Regions from separate parts of the Methylobacterium sp. WL8 genome, predicted to be linked through region 2. Evidence: predicted binding sites of a transcription regulator. Region 2 holds the regulator's gene; each other region holds the start of a gene.
The links. Region 2 encodes PhoB, which activates phosphate uptake and scavenging genes when phosphate is short. Its sites were predicted from a motif close to TGTCATNNANCTGTCAT; they were not measured.
Positions count from the first base shown of each region.

Region 1: FV234_RS18145 (putative 2-aminoethylphosphonate ABC transporter substrate-binding protein) is a predicted target of PhoB. The motif match lies at 1,860-1,876, and genes of this name have one in related genera.
Region 3: FV234_RS05305 (UDP-2,3-diacylglucosamine diphosphatase) is a predicted target of PhoB. The motif match lies at 1,606-1,622, and genes of this name have one in related genera.
Region 4: FV234_RS00100 (Orn/Lys/Arg decarboxylase N-terminal domain-containing protein) is a predicted target of PhoB. The motif match lies at 1,763-1,779, and genes of this name have one in related genera.

Region 1 covers NZ_VRVF01000055.1:8,869-12,071, reverse strand. The annotation lists gene FV234_RS18155 (2-aminoethylphosphonate--pyruvate transaminase) at 1-821, shown strand, start outside; gene phnX (phosphonoacetaldehyde hydrolase) at 843-1,670, shown strand; gene FV234_RS18145 (putative 2-aminoethylphosphonate ABC transporter substrate-binding protein) at 1,926-2,957, shown strand; gene FV234_RS18140 (putative 2-aminoethylphosphonate ABC transporter ATP-binding protein) at 2,999-3,203, shown strand, end outside.
Region 2 covers NZ_VRVF01000002.1:106,443-109,645, reverse strand. The annotation lists gene FV234_RS01335 (protein-disulfide reductase DsbD domain-containing protein) at 1-863, shown strand, start outside; gene phoB (phosphate regulon transcriptional regulator PhoB) at 860-1,561, opposite strand; gene phoU (phosphate signaling complex protein PhoU) at 1,624-2,337, opposite strand; gene pstB (phosphate ABC transporter ATP-binding protein PstB) at 2,369-3,187, opposite strand.
Region 3 covers NZ_VRVF01000008.1:111,029-114,231, forward strand. The annotation lists gene FV234_RS05300 (aminotransferase class V-fold PLP-dependent enzyme) at 1-969, opposite strand, end outside; gene FV234_RS05305 (UDP-2,3-diacylglucosamine diphosphatase) at 1,666-2,487, shown strand; gene FV234_RS05310 (glycosyltransferase family 1 protein) at 2,484-3,203, shown strand, end outside.
Region 4 covers NZ_VRVF01000001.1:20,050-23,252, forward strand. The annotation lists gene FV234_RS00100 (Orn/Lys/Arg decarboxylase N-terminal domain-containing protein) at 1-1,716, opposite strand, end outside; gene FV234_RS00105 (DUF1007 family protein) at 2,023-2,691, shown strand; gene FV234_RS00110 (nickel transporter) at 2,682-3,203, shown strand, end outside.

The sequences.
Region 1 (3,203 bases), on a different contig from region 2:
AGATCTGCGAGGCCCTGGGACGCGATCACACGGTCTACGAGACGGCCGACGACGTCCCTACCACGCCCGAAGCCGTCGACGGCCTGCTCGCCGTCGATCCCGCCATCAGCCATGTCGGGCTGATCCACTGCGAGACCAGCACCGGCATCCTCAACCCACTGCCCGAAATCGCCGCCGTGGTCGCGCGCCACGGTCGCGGCCTGATCGTCGATGCGATGAGTTCCTTCGGCGCACTCCCGATCGACGCGGCCGCGGTGCCGTTCGAGGCGCTGATCGCCGCCTCGGGCAAGTGCCTCGAAGGCGTGCCCGGCATGGGCTTCGTGATCGCGCGGGCGGACGTCCTCGCCAGGGCCGAAGGCAACTCAGCCTCGCTGGCGCTGAATCTGAGCGACCAGCACCTCTACATGCAGCGCACCGGGCAGTGGCGCTTCACCCCGCCGACCCACGTCGTCGCCGCGCTCCACGAGGCGCTGCTGCAATACGACGAAGAGGGCGGCCTGCCGGCCCGCCACGCCAAGTACGCCCGCAACTGCGAGGTGCTGATCCGCGGCATGGAACGGCTCGGCCTGAAGTCCTTCCTGTCGCCCGAGATCCAGGCCCCGATCATCGTGACGTTCCACGCGCCGAACGACCCGAAATACCGCTTCGCCGACTTCTACGCCGCCGTGCGCGAGAAGGGCTTCATCCTCTACCCCGGCAAGCTCACGCAGTTGGAGACGTTCCGGGTCGGCTGCATCGGCCATGTCGAATCCGCCGACATGGAGCGCGCGGTCGAGGCCGTCGCCGCGGTGTTCGCCGAACTGAACGTCACGACCCTCTGATCGCACGGAGAAAGTATCGTCATGTCCTACGCGCACCCGAAGAAACTCCAGGCCGCGATCCTCGACTGGGCCGGGACCGTCGTCGATTTCGGCTCCTTCGCACCCACCCAGATCTTCGTCGAGGCGTTCGCGGAGTTCGGGGTCGCCGTCAGCCTGCCCGAGGCCCGGGGCCCGATGGGAATGGGCAAGTGGGATCACATCCGCACGCTTCTCAATCAGCCCGAGATCGCCGCGCGCTACGCCGCTGCCCGCGGACGCGAGGCGACCGACGCCGACGTCACCGCGATCTACGAACGCTTCATGCCGCTTCAGATCGAGAAGATCGCAGAGCATTCAGCCGTGATCCCGGGTGCTCTGGACGCCATCGCCGACCTGCGGGCCAAAGGCCTCAAGATCGGCTCCTGCTCCGGATACCCCGCCCGCGTCATGGAGAGGGTGGTCGCACTCGCTGCCACGAATGGTTACGTCGCCGACCACGTGGTCGCCACGGATGAGGTCCCGAACGGGCGTCCCTTCCCGGCCCAGGCGCTTGCCAACGTAATCGCCCTCGGCATCGACGATGTCGCCGCCTGCGTGAAGGTCGACGATACGGTCCCGGGCATCCTCGAAGGGCGCAAGGCCGGGATGTGGACGGTGGCGCTCACCTGCTCCGGCAACGCGCTGGGGCTGACCTACGATGCGTTCCGCGCGCTTCCCGCCGATCGTCTCGCCTCAGAGCGGACTCGGATCGCCGCCCTGTTTGCCGATTCGAGGCCCCACTTCCTCATCGACACGATCGCCGACCTGCCGGGTGTCGTGAACGACATCAACGGGCTGCTGGCCGACGGACGCATGCCGCAGGCCTGCTGAAGGCGACCGAAGACAAAAACTGTCTCGGTCGGACGCATTTTGCCCACCTGCCCGAGTTTGTCTGACGTTAATCCGCGGTCGAATGCCGTGGATGGACTACGGCTGTCTCGATAAGATCAAATACTGATATGTATTGTCTATCTAACGAGCAAGGAGTGCGTAAATCCTGATCTTGATCGTCGGAAGTTTCGTCTTTCTACTGTCATGTGTCGGGCGCAAGAAACGTCAGAACGACAATACCCAGGAGCATCGTCCATGAAAGCCTTCGGCCTCCTCGCTCTGACCCTCGCTCTGACGTCGTCCTTGACGGCTCCAGCCGTAGTATCGGCAGCGGAACGCACCAAGCTCACGATCTACACAGCCCTGGAAAACGACCAGCTCGGTCCGTTCAAGGCCGGCATCGAACGGGCGGTCCCCGATGTCGAGGTGGTCTGGGTGCGGGACTCGACCGGCGTCATCACCGCTCGGTTCCTCGCCGAGAAGGACAATCCCCGGGCCGACATGGTGATGGGGCTCGCCGCCTCCAGCCTCCTGATGTTCGAGAAGCAGGGCCTGCTCGCTACCTACGAGCCGAAGGGAGCAGACGCCCTCAAGCCCGCCTTTCGCGACTCCATCGGCCCCTACAGCTGGACAGGCACCGACGCCTCGATTGGCGTGATCTGTTTCAACACCGCAGAAGCCGAGAAAGATGGCGCGAAGACCCCTATGCGATGGGCCGACCTTCTGGTGCCATCCCTCAAGGGCAAGGTGGTGATGCCACACCCCGCCTCCTCCGGCACCGGGTACCTGCTGGTCGCCGGTTGGCTCCAGGGCATGGGTGAAGAGGCGGGCTGGGCTTTCATGGACAAGCTCCACGAGAACATCGCCGCCTACCTCCATTCGGGCTCGGCGCCCTGCGTCCAGGCCGCCCGCGGCGAGCGCACCGCCGGCCTGTCGTTGGACATGCGCGGCGCCGCCGAGAAGACGAAGGGCGCGCCGCTGGCCGTCATCGTTCCCGCCGACGGCACGGGCTGGGACGAAGAGGCCTACGCGATCGTCGGCAACACCAAGCACCTCGAACTCGCGCGCAAGGTCGCCGACTGGGGCGCGACCAAGGCCGCCAACGAGCTCTACGCCAAGAGCTACGCGGTCGTCGCCTATCCCGGCGTCGCCAACGTGCCCGCGAACTATCCCGCCAATGCCGAGTCCGCGATGATCAAGAACGATCTCGGCTGGATGGCCGACAACCGCGAGCGGGTGCTCGCCGAATGGTCGCGCCGCTACGAGGCCAAAGCCGCCAAGAAGTAGGGTTCGTCCGAACGAGAACGCGAGAGATCGAGGGTGCTGCCATGACGCTTCGCGACGCGACGCCGTTTCTCAGGGTTTCGGGATTGTCGAAGCGCTACGGTGCTTTCACCGCCCTCGACGGGATCGACTTGGAGATCTCGCGGGGAGAGTTCGTCTGCTTCCTCGGCCCCTCCGGCTGCGGCAAGACGACCTTGCTGCGCATGATCGCCGGGCTCGACCGGCAGGATGAGGGACGCATCGAGATCG
Region 2 (3,203 bases):
TGCTCGCGACCGTGGTGGCGACGCCCTGCACCGCCCCCTTCATGGGCTCGGCGGTGGGCTTCGCGCTGACGCAGTCGACGGCCGCCGGCCTCGTGGTGTTCGCGAGCCTCGGCTTCGGCCTCGCCCTGCCCTTCCTGGCGTTGACCCTGTGGCCGGCGGCGCTCCGCGCCCTGCCCCGCCCGGGTGCCTGGATGGACGTGCTGAAGCAGGCGCTGGCCTTCCCGATCTACGCCACGGTCGCGTGGCTGGTCTGGGTGCTGGCCCAGCAGGTCGGGCCGCAGGGCCTGCTCGCCGCGCTGATCGGACTGGTGCTGCTCGGCTTCTCCGCCTGGGCGTGGGAACTCGGCCGCGACGCGCGCCCGGTGCGGGCGCAGCTCGCCCGCGGCCTCGCGGTGCTCGCCGTCGTCGGCGTGGCGGCGCTCGCCCTCACCCTCGACCGCGACCGGATCGCGCCGGGCGCCCAGACCAGGGCCGAGGGCGTCGAGCCGTTCACGCAGGCGCGCCTCGACGCGCTGCTGGCCGGCGGCCGGCCGGTCTTCGTCGACATGACCGCGGCGTGGTGCATCACCTGTCAGGTCAACGAGCGCACCTCGCTCGGGACGGCGGCGGTCGGCGCAGCGATGCGCGCCCGCGACGTCACCTACCTCAAGGGCGACTGGACCAACCAGAATCCGGAGATCACCCGCCTGCTCGAGCGCCACGGCCGCAGCGGCGTGCCGCTCTACCTGCTCTACGCAGGGCCAGGCGAGCCGACGGTGCTGCCGCAGATCCTCACCGAGGGCACGGTGCTGAGCGCGCTGGACGCCGTGACGGCGACGGGCCGCAGCGCGGGGCTCGCGGGCGCGGGAACGAAGGTGCCCTAATCCTCGCCCGAAAACGTCTCGTCGAAGGCGTAGCCCGAGCCGCGGACGGTGCGGATCGGGTCGGTCTCGCCGGTGCGGTTCAGGGCCTTGCGCAGGCGGCCGACATGCACGTCGACGGTGCGTTCGTCGATGTAGACGTCGTGGCCCCAGACGCCGTCGAGGAGCTGCTCGCGGGAATAGACCCGGCCGGGGCTCTGCATCAGGAATTCGAGCAGCTTGAACTCGGTCGGCCCGAGGTGGATCTCGCTGCCCGCCCGGCGCAGGCGGTGGCTGTCGCGGTCGAGCTCGATGTCGCCGGCCTCCAGGAGGTTCGCGACATGGGTCGGCTTGGCCCGGCGCAGCAGCGCGCGGACCCGGGCCAGGAGCTCCGGCACGGAGAACGGTTTGACGATGTAGTCGTCGGCCCCAGTCCCGAGGCCGCGGATGCGGTCGCCCTCCTCGCCGCGCGCCGTCAGCATGATGACCGGCAGGGACGCCGTCTCGCGCCGCGCCCGCACCCGGCGGCACAGCTCGATCCCCGAGAGGCCGGGCAGCATCCAGTCGAGCAGGATCAGGTCCGGCACCTGCTCCTGCAGGCGCAGCTCGGCCTCGTCGCCGCGGGCGGCGGAATCGACCTCGAAGCCCTCGGCTTCGAGGTTGTAGCGCAGGAGGGTGGTGAGCGCCTCCTCGTCCTCGACGATCAGGATCCGCGTACGCATGCAGGGCACTCCCGGGCGGGCCGCCCGACTTCCTTGGCCGCCGTGAGACGCCGACAGGCGTCTCAGGCGCCGGGCGTCACCGTCGCGTAGTTCGACGCGTCGTTCTTCGGGCGGTCACCGGCGAGGTTCTCGCCGGTGGCGAGATAATGGATCGTCTCGGCGATGTTGGTGGTGTGGTCGCCGATGCGCTCGACGTTCTTGGCGCAGAACAGCAGGTGCGTGCAGAACGAGATGTTGCGCGGATCTTCCATCATGTACGTCAACAACTCGCGGAACAGCGAGTTGTAGAGCGCGTCGATCTCGCCGTCCCGCTCCCAGACGTTGTGCGCCGCCGAGACGTCGCGGCTGGCATAGGCGTCGAGCACGTCCTTGAGCTGCTCCTGCACCAGGTCGCTCATGTGCTGCACGCCGAGCACGATCTTCTGCGCCTGGGCCTGGTCGCTGATCGCGACGACGCGCTTGGCGATGTTCTTGGCGAGGTCGCCGATGCGCTCGAGGTCGCCCGAGACGCGGATCGCCGAGATCGTCTCGCGCAGGTCGATCGCCATCGGCTGGCGCCGGGCGATGAGCAGCACCGAGCGCTCCTCGATCTCGCGCTGAAGGGTGTCGAGGCGCTTGTCGGCGAGGATCACCGCCTGAGCGAGCTGGGTGTCGCGGCGAACGAGGGCGTCGGTCGCCTCGGTCATCATCTTCTCGGCGACGCCGCCCATCTCGGAGATCGAGCGGCGCAGGTCCTCGAGGTCGGTGTCGTAGGACGTGACGATGTGGCCGGGCATGGGCTTGGTCCTCGATCGATCCGTATGCGGCTCAGCCGAAGCGGCCGGTGATGTAGTCCTGGGTCTGACGCACGGTCGGGTTCATGAAGATGCGGTTGGTCGGACCGACCTCGATGACCTCGCCGAGATACATGAAGGCGGTGAATTGCGAGATGCGCGCGGCCTGCTGCATGTTGTGGGTCACGATGACGATCGTGAACTCGCTGCGCAGCTGCTCGATCAGCTCCTCGATGCGCCCGGTCGAGATCGGGTCGAGGGCCGAGGTCGGCTCGTCGAACAGGATCACCTCGGGGCTCTGGGCCACCGTGCGGGCGATGCACAGGCGCTGCTGCTGGCCGCCGGAGAGGCCCATGCCGGACTGCTTGAGCTTGTCCTTCACCTCGTCCCACAGGGCGGCCTTGCGCAGGGCCGACTCGACGCGGCCGTCGAGCTCGGATTTCGGCAGCTTCTCGTAGAGGCGCAGGCCGAAGGCGACGTTGTCGTAGATCGACATCGGGAACGGCGTCGGCTTCTGGAACACCATGCCGATGCGCGAGCGCAGCTCGTTCAGGTCGACGTTGGCGTCGAGCACGTTCTGGCCGTCGAGCAGCACCTGCCCCTCGGCGCGCTGCTCCGGGTAGAGGCTGTAGATCCGGTTGAAGGTGCGCAGCAGGGTCGACTTCCCGCAGCCGGACGGGCCGATCAGGGCGGTGACCTGGCGGTCGTGGAAGTCGAGGTTGATGTTCTTCAGGCTATGGAACTGCCCGTAATAGAAGTTCAGCTCCCTGGCGGCGATGCGGATGGGCGCGTGCTCGTCGGCCGGGTTCCGGCCGTCGAACTGGGAAGCGCTGATCGCGGGGGCGGCGTTCATCGTCGTGTTCCTCGTG
Region 3 (3,203 bases), on a different contig from region 2:
GTCGACGCCCTCGGGCGCCAGGATCGCCGTCACCGTGTCGGAGTTCCACTTGGGCTCCTTGGCGCAGGTCTTCAGGCCCCACGCCGCCACGGCCTGACGGGTCGCCTCGGCGAGCACGTGGTGGCGGTGGTAGACGTTGTCGATGCCCTCTTCGCGGATGCACGTCAGAGCTTCGCGCAGGCCGTAGAGCAGCGGCAGCGGCGGGGTGTAGGGGAAGTAGCCGGTGGGGTTCTGCTTCAGCTGGTCCGACCAGGCGAAGTAGACGTGGCCGAGACGGTCGTTGCCGCCCGCGCCGCCGCCCTCGGAGATCTTGATCGCCTTGGCGCTGGCGCAGAGCACGCCGAGGCCGGCCGGCAGCATGAAGCCCTTCTGCGAGCCGGCGATGGCGCAGTCGACCTTCCATTCGTCCATCTTGAACGGCAGCGAGCCGATCGACGAGATGCCGTCGACGAACAGCAGCGCCGGGTGGCCGGCGGCGTCGATCGCCTTGCGGACGGCGCCGATGTCGCTGGTGACGCCGGTCGCCGTCTCGTTGTGGACGACCATCACGGCCTTGATCTTGTGGTCGGTGTCGGCGCGCAGGGCCTCACCGATCTTCTCCGGGTCCGCGCCGGTGCCCCAGGCCTCGTCCTGCACGATCACGTCGAGCCCGAGGCGCTGGGCCATGTCGACCCAGAGGTGGCTGAACTGGCCGTAGCGGGCCGTCAGGACCTTGTCGCCGCGGCAGAGGGTGTTGGCGAGCGCCGATTCCCAGATGCCGGTGCCGGAGGACGGATAGAAGATGATCGTGCCGGCCTCGGAGCCGAACACGATCTTGGCGTCCTGGAACAGGGGCTTCACCAGCGCCGGGAAGTCCGGCGAGCGGTGGTCCTCCGAGGGGACGTGCATCGCGCGCAGCACGCGGTCCGGGATGTTGGTCGGGCCGGGAATGAAAAGGTGGTTGCGTCCGGGGCGCCGCGTTGCAGCCATGGGTGTGTCCTCCGATTACCAAGATACGTTGGCCGGCAAGCCGGCGTCAGGAACGATGCGCCGGCAGGCGGCGCATGGGCGTGTGGTGATCCGTGGGCGTTCTGGCGAGCGGTGTGCCGAACCGGCGCGGCCGGAAGCGCGCGGGATGGCTGTCCCGCGCGGAACTTCCGCGTCGTCGGTCGGTCGCATCGCCGGGCGATGCGGAGCGGCGGAACGGTCTTGCACCGCTCGCGGTCGCGGCATGGATCCATGCCGGTCGCCTCCGATAGCCTTCGTCTTCCTTGCGTCGGCCGTGCCCGGCGCGCAAGCCGCTCGACGCGGATCCTGCACGCCGGAATTCCGACGACCTTCGGCACTGTCCTCCCCGTCGTCCCGCCCCGGGCCACGATTCAAGTCGACCCATCCGGCCGCCCCGCCACGAAGGCAAGGCCGGCCGCCCGGGTCGGCGATCCCTTGGCCGTCTCCGGCGCCCGCCTTTCGGCAGGTGATCGCTTTGCGTCCATTATGGACACCGAAGCCTCACAAGCAAAACTGGAAAAACTTCCCGGATGGCGAAAAAAAATTGTCGTGCACTGCAACAATCGCGCGAAGGACCTTCGTGTTGCTTGCTGCATCGCAGCATCGAACGGACGCCACCGTCATCAAACTGAGACGCGTTTCCGGTTTGGCTCGGCCGAAGACCGCCGGGAGATGCTCGTGGCCGACGACACGGAAGGGACGACCCGCGTCCGCAGCCTGTTCCTCTCAGACCTGCACCTCGGCACCCGTGGCTGCCAGGCCGGGCTGCTGCTGGACTTCCTGAAGGACTACGACGCCGACACGCTCTACCTCGTCGGCGACATCGTCGATGGCTGGCAGCTCCGCTCGGGCTGGTACTGGCCGCAGGGGCACAACGACGTGGTGCAGAAGCTGCTGCGCAAGGTGCGCAAGGGCTCGAGCCTGGTCTACGTGCCGGGCAACCACGACGAGTTCCTGCGCGACTACATCGGCACCACCTTCGGCGGCATCGAGATCGCCGAGAGCCGCATCCACGAGGCGGCCGACGGGCGGCGCTACCTCGTGATCCACGGCGACCAGTTCGACATGGTGGTGCGCCACGCCCGCTGGCTCGCCCACCTGGGCGACGGCGCCTACACCGTCGCGCTGTTCGTCAACACCGGCCTGAACAAGCTGCGCCGGCGCCTGGGCCTGTCCTACTGGTCGCTCTCGGCCTGGGCGAAACTGAAGGTGAAGAACGCGGTCAACTTCATTGGCGCGTTCGAGACCTTCCTCGCCGACGAGGCCCGGCGCCAGGGCGCCGACGGGGTGATCTGTGGCCACATCCACCACGCTGCCGACCGGCACATCGACGGGTTGCGCTATCTCAACACCGGCGACTGGGTCGAATCCTGCACCGCCCTCGTCGAGCATTACGACGGCCGCATGGAGGTGCTGCACTATCCGACCATCCTCCGAGCCCGCGAGGCGGAGGCCGAGCGTGCGGCGCTTCCGGCGCCGGACCGCCGGGCCGTCGCGTGAGGCTGCTCGTCGCGACCGACGCCTGGGCGCCGCAGGTCAACGGCGTGGTGCGCTCGCTGGAGCGCATGGCCGAGGCCGCCCCCGCGCGCGGCTTCGAGCCGTTCTTCCTGACCCCGCGCGACTTCCGCTCGCTGCCGATGCCGGGCTATTCCGAGATCCGCCTCGCCCTCGCCGGCGCCCGCGGCATCGGCGTGGCCTGGGAGCGGATCGACCCGACCCACGTGCACATCGCCACCGAGGGCACCATCGGCCACGCGGTGCGCCGGCTCTGCATCGCCAAGGGCCGGCCCTTCACCACCAGCTACCACACCCGTTTTCCCGAATACCTCGCCGCCCGCGCGCCGATCCCGGAGGCGTGGAGCTACGCCTGGCTGCGGCGCTTCCACCGAGCCGCCAGCGGCACGATGGTCAGCACCGCCTCCCTCGAACACGAACTCGCCGGCCGCGGCTTCCGCAACCTGATGCGCTGGACGCGGGGCGTCGACACCGAGCTGTTCCGCCCGGCCGAGCCGGAGGCGCCGCCGCCCAAGGCGCTCGACGGGTTGCCGCGCCCGATCTTCCTGTTCGTCGGCCGCGTGGCGGTGGAGAAGAACGTCGCCGCCTTCCTCGGCCTGGACTTGGCCGGCAGCAAAGTGGTGGTCGGCGACGGGCCGGACCGCGCCCGGCTCGCGGCCGCCCACCCGCAGGCGCGCTTCCTCGGCACCCGCACCGGCGCG
Region 4 (3,203 bases), on a different contig from region 2:
GGCGGCGTATTCCCCAGTCGCCCGGTCGAAGCCCGGCGTCAGCACCGTGAGCTTGTTCGGGTCGGTCATGGCGTAGCCGGGCGAGGTCTCGGGCCCGACATGGGTGAAGCCGTGCCAGCGCGCGCCGGGACGCAGCTCCCAGTGCTTCGGGTCCGAGGCGAGCACGTCCGTCGTCAGGCTCTCCCACGGCACGTCGACGCCGTCGGGGCCGGGCGTCACGTCGGGGACGAAGGGGTCGAAGAACCAGCGCCGGCTCGGATCGCCCTCCTTCTCCTCGAACTCGCGGCGGATGGCGCGGACCTTCTTGCGCCACTCGATCCCCAGGCGGATCGTGTCGTCCCACAGGATCATGCCGGACCGGCCCTTCATCATCTGCGCGCCGACGTCGAGCGAGGCGAAGATCGGGTAGAACGGCGAGGTCGAGGCGTGGACGAGGAAGCTCTCGTTGAGGCGGCGATGCTCGACGCGTCGGGTCTGGCCGCGGATATGACCGTCCTTGGTGTGGATCTGCGAGGCCTGGCTGAAGCTCGCGAGCTGCTTGTGGGTCGATTGCGTGGCGATGATGCCGGGGGAGGTCTCGTCGAGCCCCTTCAGCCCCATGGCGAACCGGCCCACGAAGAGCGGATGGAACTTCATGAAGCCGGCCCAGGCCTCGTCGAACAGGATGTAGTCGCACAGGTGGCCGATCTTCTCGACGACGCCCTGCGCGTCGAGGATCGTGCCGTCGTAGGTGCACTGCTCGATCACCGCGACGCGGAACGGGCGCTCGCGGCGCCAGGCCTCCTTGTCCTCCACCAGCGGGTTGCGGCGGATTTTTTCGCGAATGGCCTGCTCGTCCAAGGCCTCGTGGTAGATCGGGCCGATCAGGCCGTAGGCGTTGCGGTCGGTCTCGAGGAAGATCGGGATGCCGCCGGCGAGCATCAGCGCGCCGTGGTGGGCCGCCTTGTGGTTGTTGCGGTCGAACAGCACGAGGTCGCCCTCGGCCACCAGCGAGCCCAGCACCACCTTGTTCGAGGCCGAGGTGCCGTTGAGGACGAAGTAGGTCTTCTCCGCCCCGAAGATCTGGGCGGCCTCCTTCTGCGCCCTCAACGCCGGACCCTCGTGGGTCAGCAGGTCGCCGAGGTCGAGGACCGAGTTGTCCAAGTCGTCGCGGAAGATCGCCTCGCCGAGATGCTCGACGAAGATCCGCCCGATCGGCGAGCGGTTGTAGAAGATGCCGCCGTTGTGGCCCGGGCAGGTCCAGAGCTGGTTGCCCTTCTCGGCGTAGTCGACGAGCGCGCCGAAGAACGGCGTCTTCAGGGTCTCGGCATACTGCGTCACGCGGGAGACGAGGCCGCGGGCGATGAACTCGGGCGTCTCCTCGGCGAGGAAGATGTAGCCGTCGATGAAGTCGAGCAACTCGACCGGGATGTCTTCCAGGCGCTTGCGGCGCACGAGGATGACGATCGGCATCTCCAGCCCGCGCCGGCGCATCATGTCGATCAGCGACGCCGCCTTGCCGTCGAGGCCGCGCTTGCCCCAGTCGACGACCATGCAGCCGATCGCGGCGTCGGTCTGGACGGCGATCGCCGCGTCCTCGACGCGACGCGCGCGGATCACCTCGAAGCCGCGGCCCTCGACCGCCGTGACGATCTGCGCGACGCGGACGCCTTCGAGGTCGTCCGGATCGAAGGCCGGCGCGCACATCAGCACGGTGAATCGGCGGTGGAAGTCCATGGCGTGCCTCTGGCGTAGCGGGTCGGCGCCTGCCTGCGACGCCGTCGTGACGGTTGGATGACGGTCGCGCCGAATGGCGCGGGACCCGGCGGGCGCGGGCGGCCGACATCTGGTTCGCCCGGGTAATACGATCGCGTCGCCAAGGCCATGACGACGATGCCGCCGGGCGCCCGGCCGACATCGGATTCGGCGTCGCCTCCCGCGGGACTTCCCCGTTGCGGTTCGCCTCGCTTTCGCCCCAGCGGATGCCGACAAGACATGCGCTTAACGGATCCTTCACCTCAGCGCCGCGAGCGTCCGACCCGCATGAAGCCGAATCTCGCGATCCTTCGTCCTGCCCTCGCCGCCGCGCTGCTGGCGCTCGCGACCCTGCCCGCCGCGGCCCATCCGCACGTCTGGGTGACGGCAAAGGCCGAGATCGCCTACGCCGACGGCAAGGTCGTCGCCGTGCGCAACGTCTGGACGTTCGACGCCGCCTACACGGCCTTCGTCACGCAGGGGCTGGACGCGAACAAGGACGGCAAGCTCACGCCGGACGAGCTGCAGACCCTCGCCACCGAGAACACCGGCAACCTCGCCGAATTCGGCTACTTCACCAAGCTGAAGGTCGGCGGCAAGGAACAGGCCTTCGCCGACCCGGTCGAGCCGCGGATGGCGATGGAGGGCGACAGCCTCACCCTGAGCTTCCGCCTGCCGCTGAAGACGCCGCCGTCGCAGGGGCGCGGCGTGCTGGCGCTCGAAGTCTACGACCCGACCTACTTCGTCTTCTTCGGCCTGTCGGAGGCGCCCGACGCGGCGACGCTCGTCGGCGCGCCCGCCGGCTGCGCCGCCACGGTGACGCGGCCCAAGACGCCCGAGCCGAAGACGGCGGAGGCCGGATCGCCGGGCATGAGCGAGGCGTTCTTCGAGGCGCTGACGGCGGCCTCGGGCTACGGCGTGCAGTTCGCGAACCGGGTGCTGGTCGCGTGTCCGTAGGCGCCGCGCTAGCTGTCCCGCCGGCCCGGCGCCTGCCGCTGCGGCTTTCGCTGGTCGCCGCCGCGATCGGCGTCGCGGCCCTGGTCCTCGCGCTTCTGGTCTGGCTCGTGGCGCCCGGCCTCGCGACGCCACCGCCGCGGTCTCCGTTCGGGATCGGCTTCCGCGAGGCCGCGCCCTCGGCGACCGGGCTCGGCGGCTGGCTCCTGGCGATCCAATCGAGCTTTTCGCGGAGCCTCCAGGCCGCGCTCGCCGCGATCAAGGGCGGCGGCGACTGGACGCCGCTGGTCACCCTCGGTTTTGCCTACGGCGTCTTCCACGCCGCCGGCCCTGGGCACGGCAAGGCCGTCATCGCCGGCTACCTGTTCGCCGGCGAGCGAGCCCTGCGCCGCGGCTTCGGCCTCAGCTTCGCCGCCGCGGTTCTGCAGGCTTTGGTCGCGATCGCGATCGTCGGCACCGGCCGCCTCGTCCTCGGCGCCACCGCCGCCGGCATGACGCAGGCCGGCAACGCGATC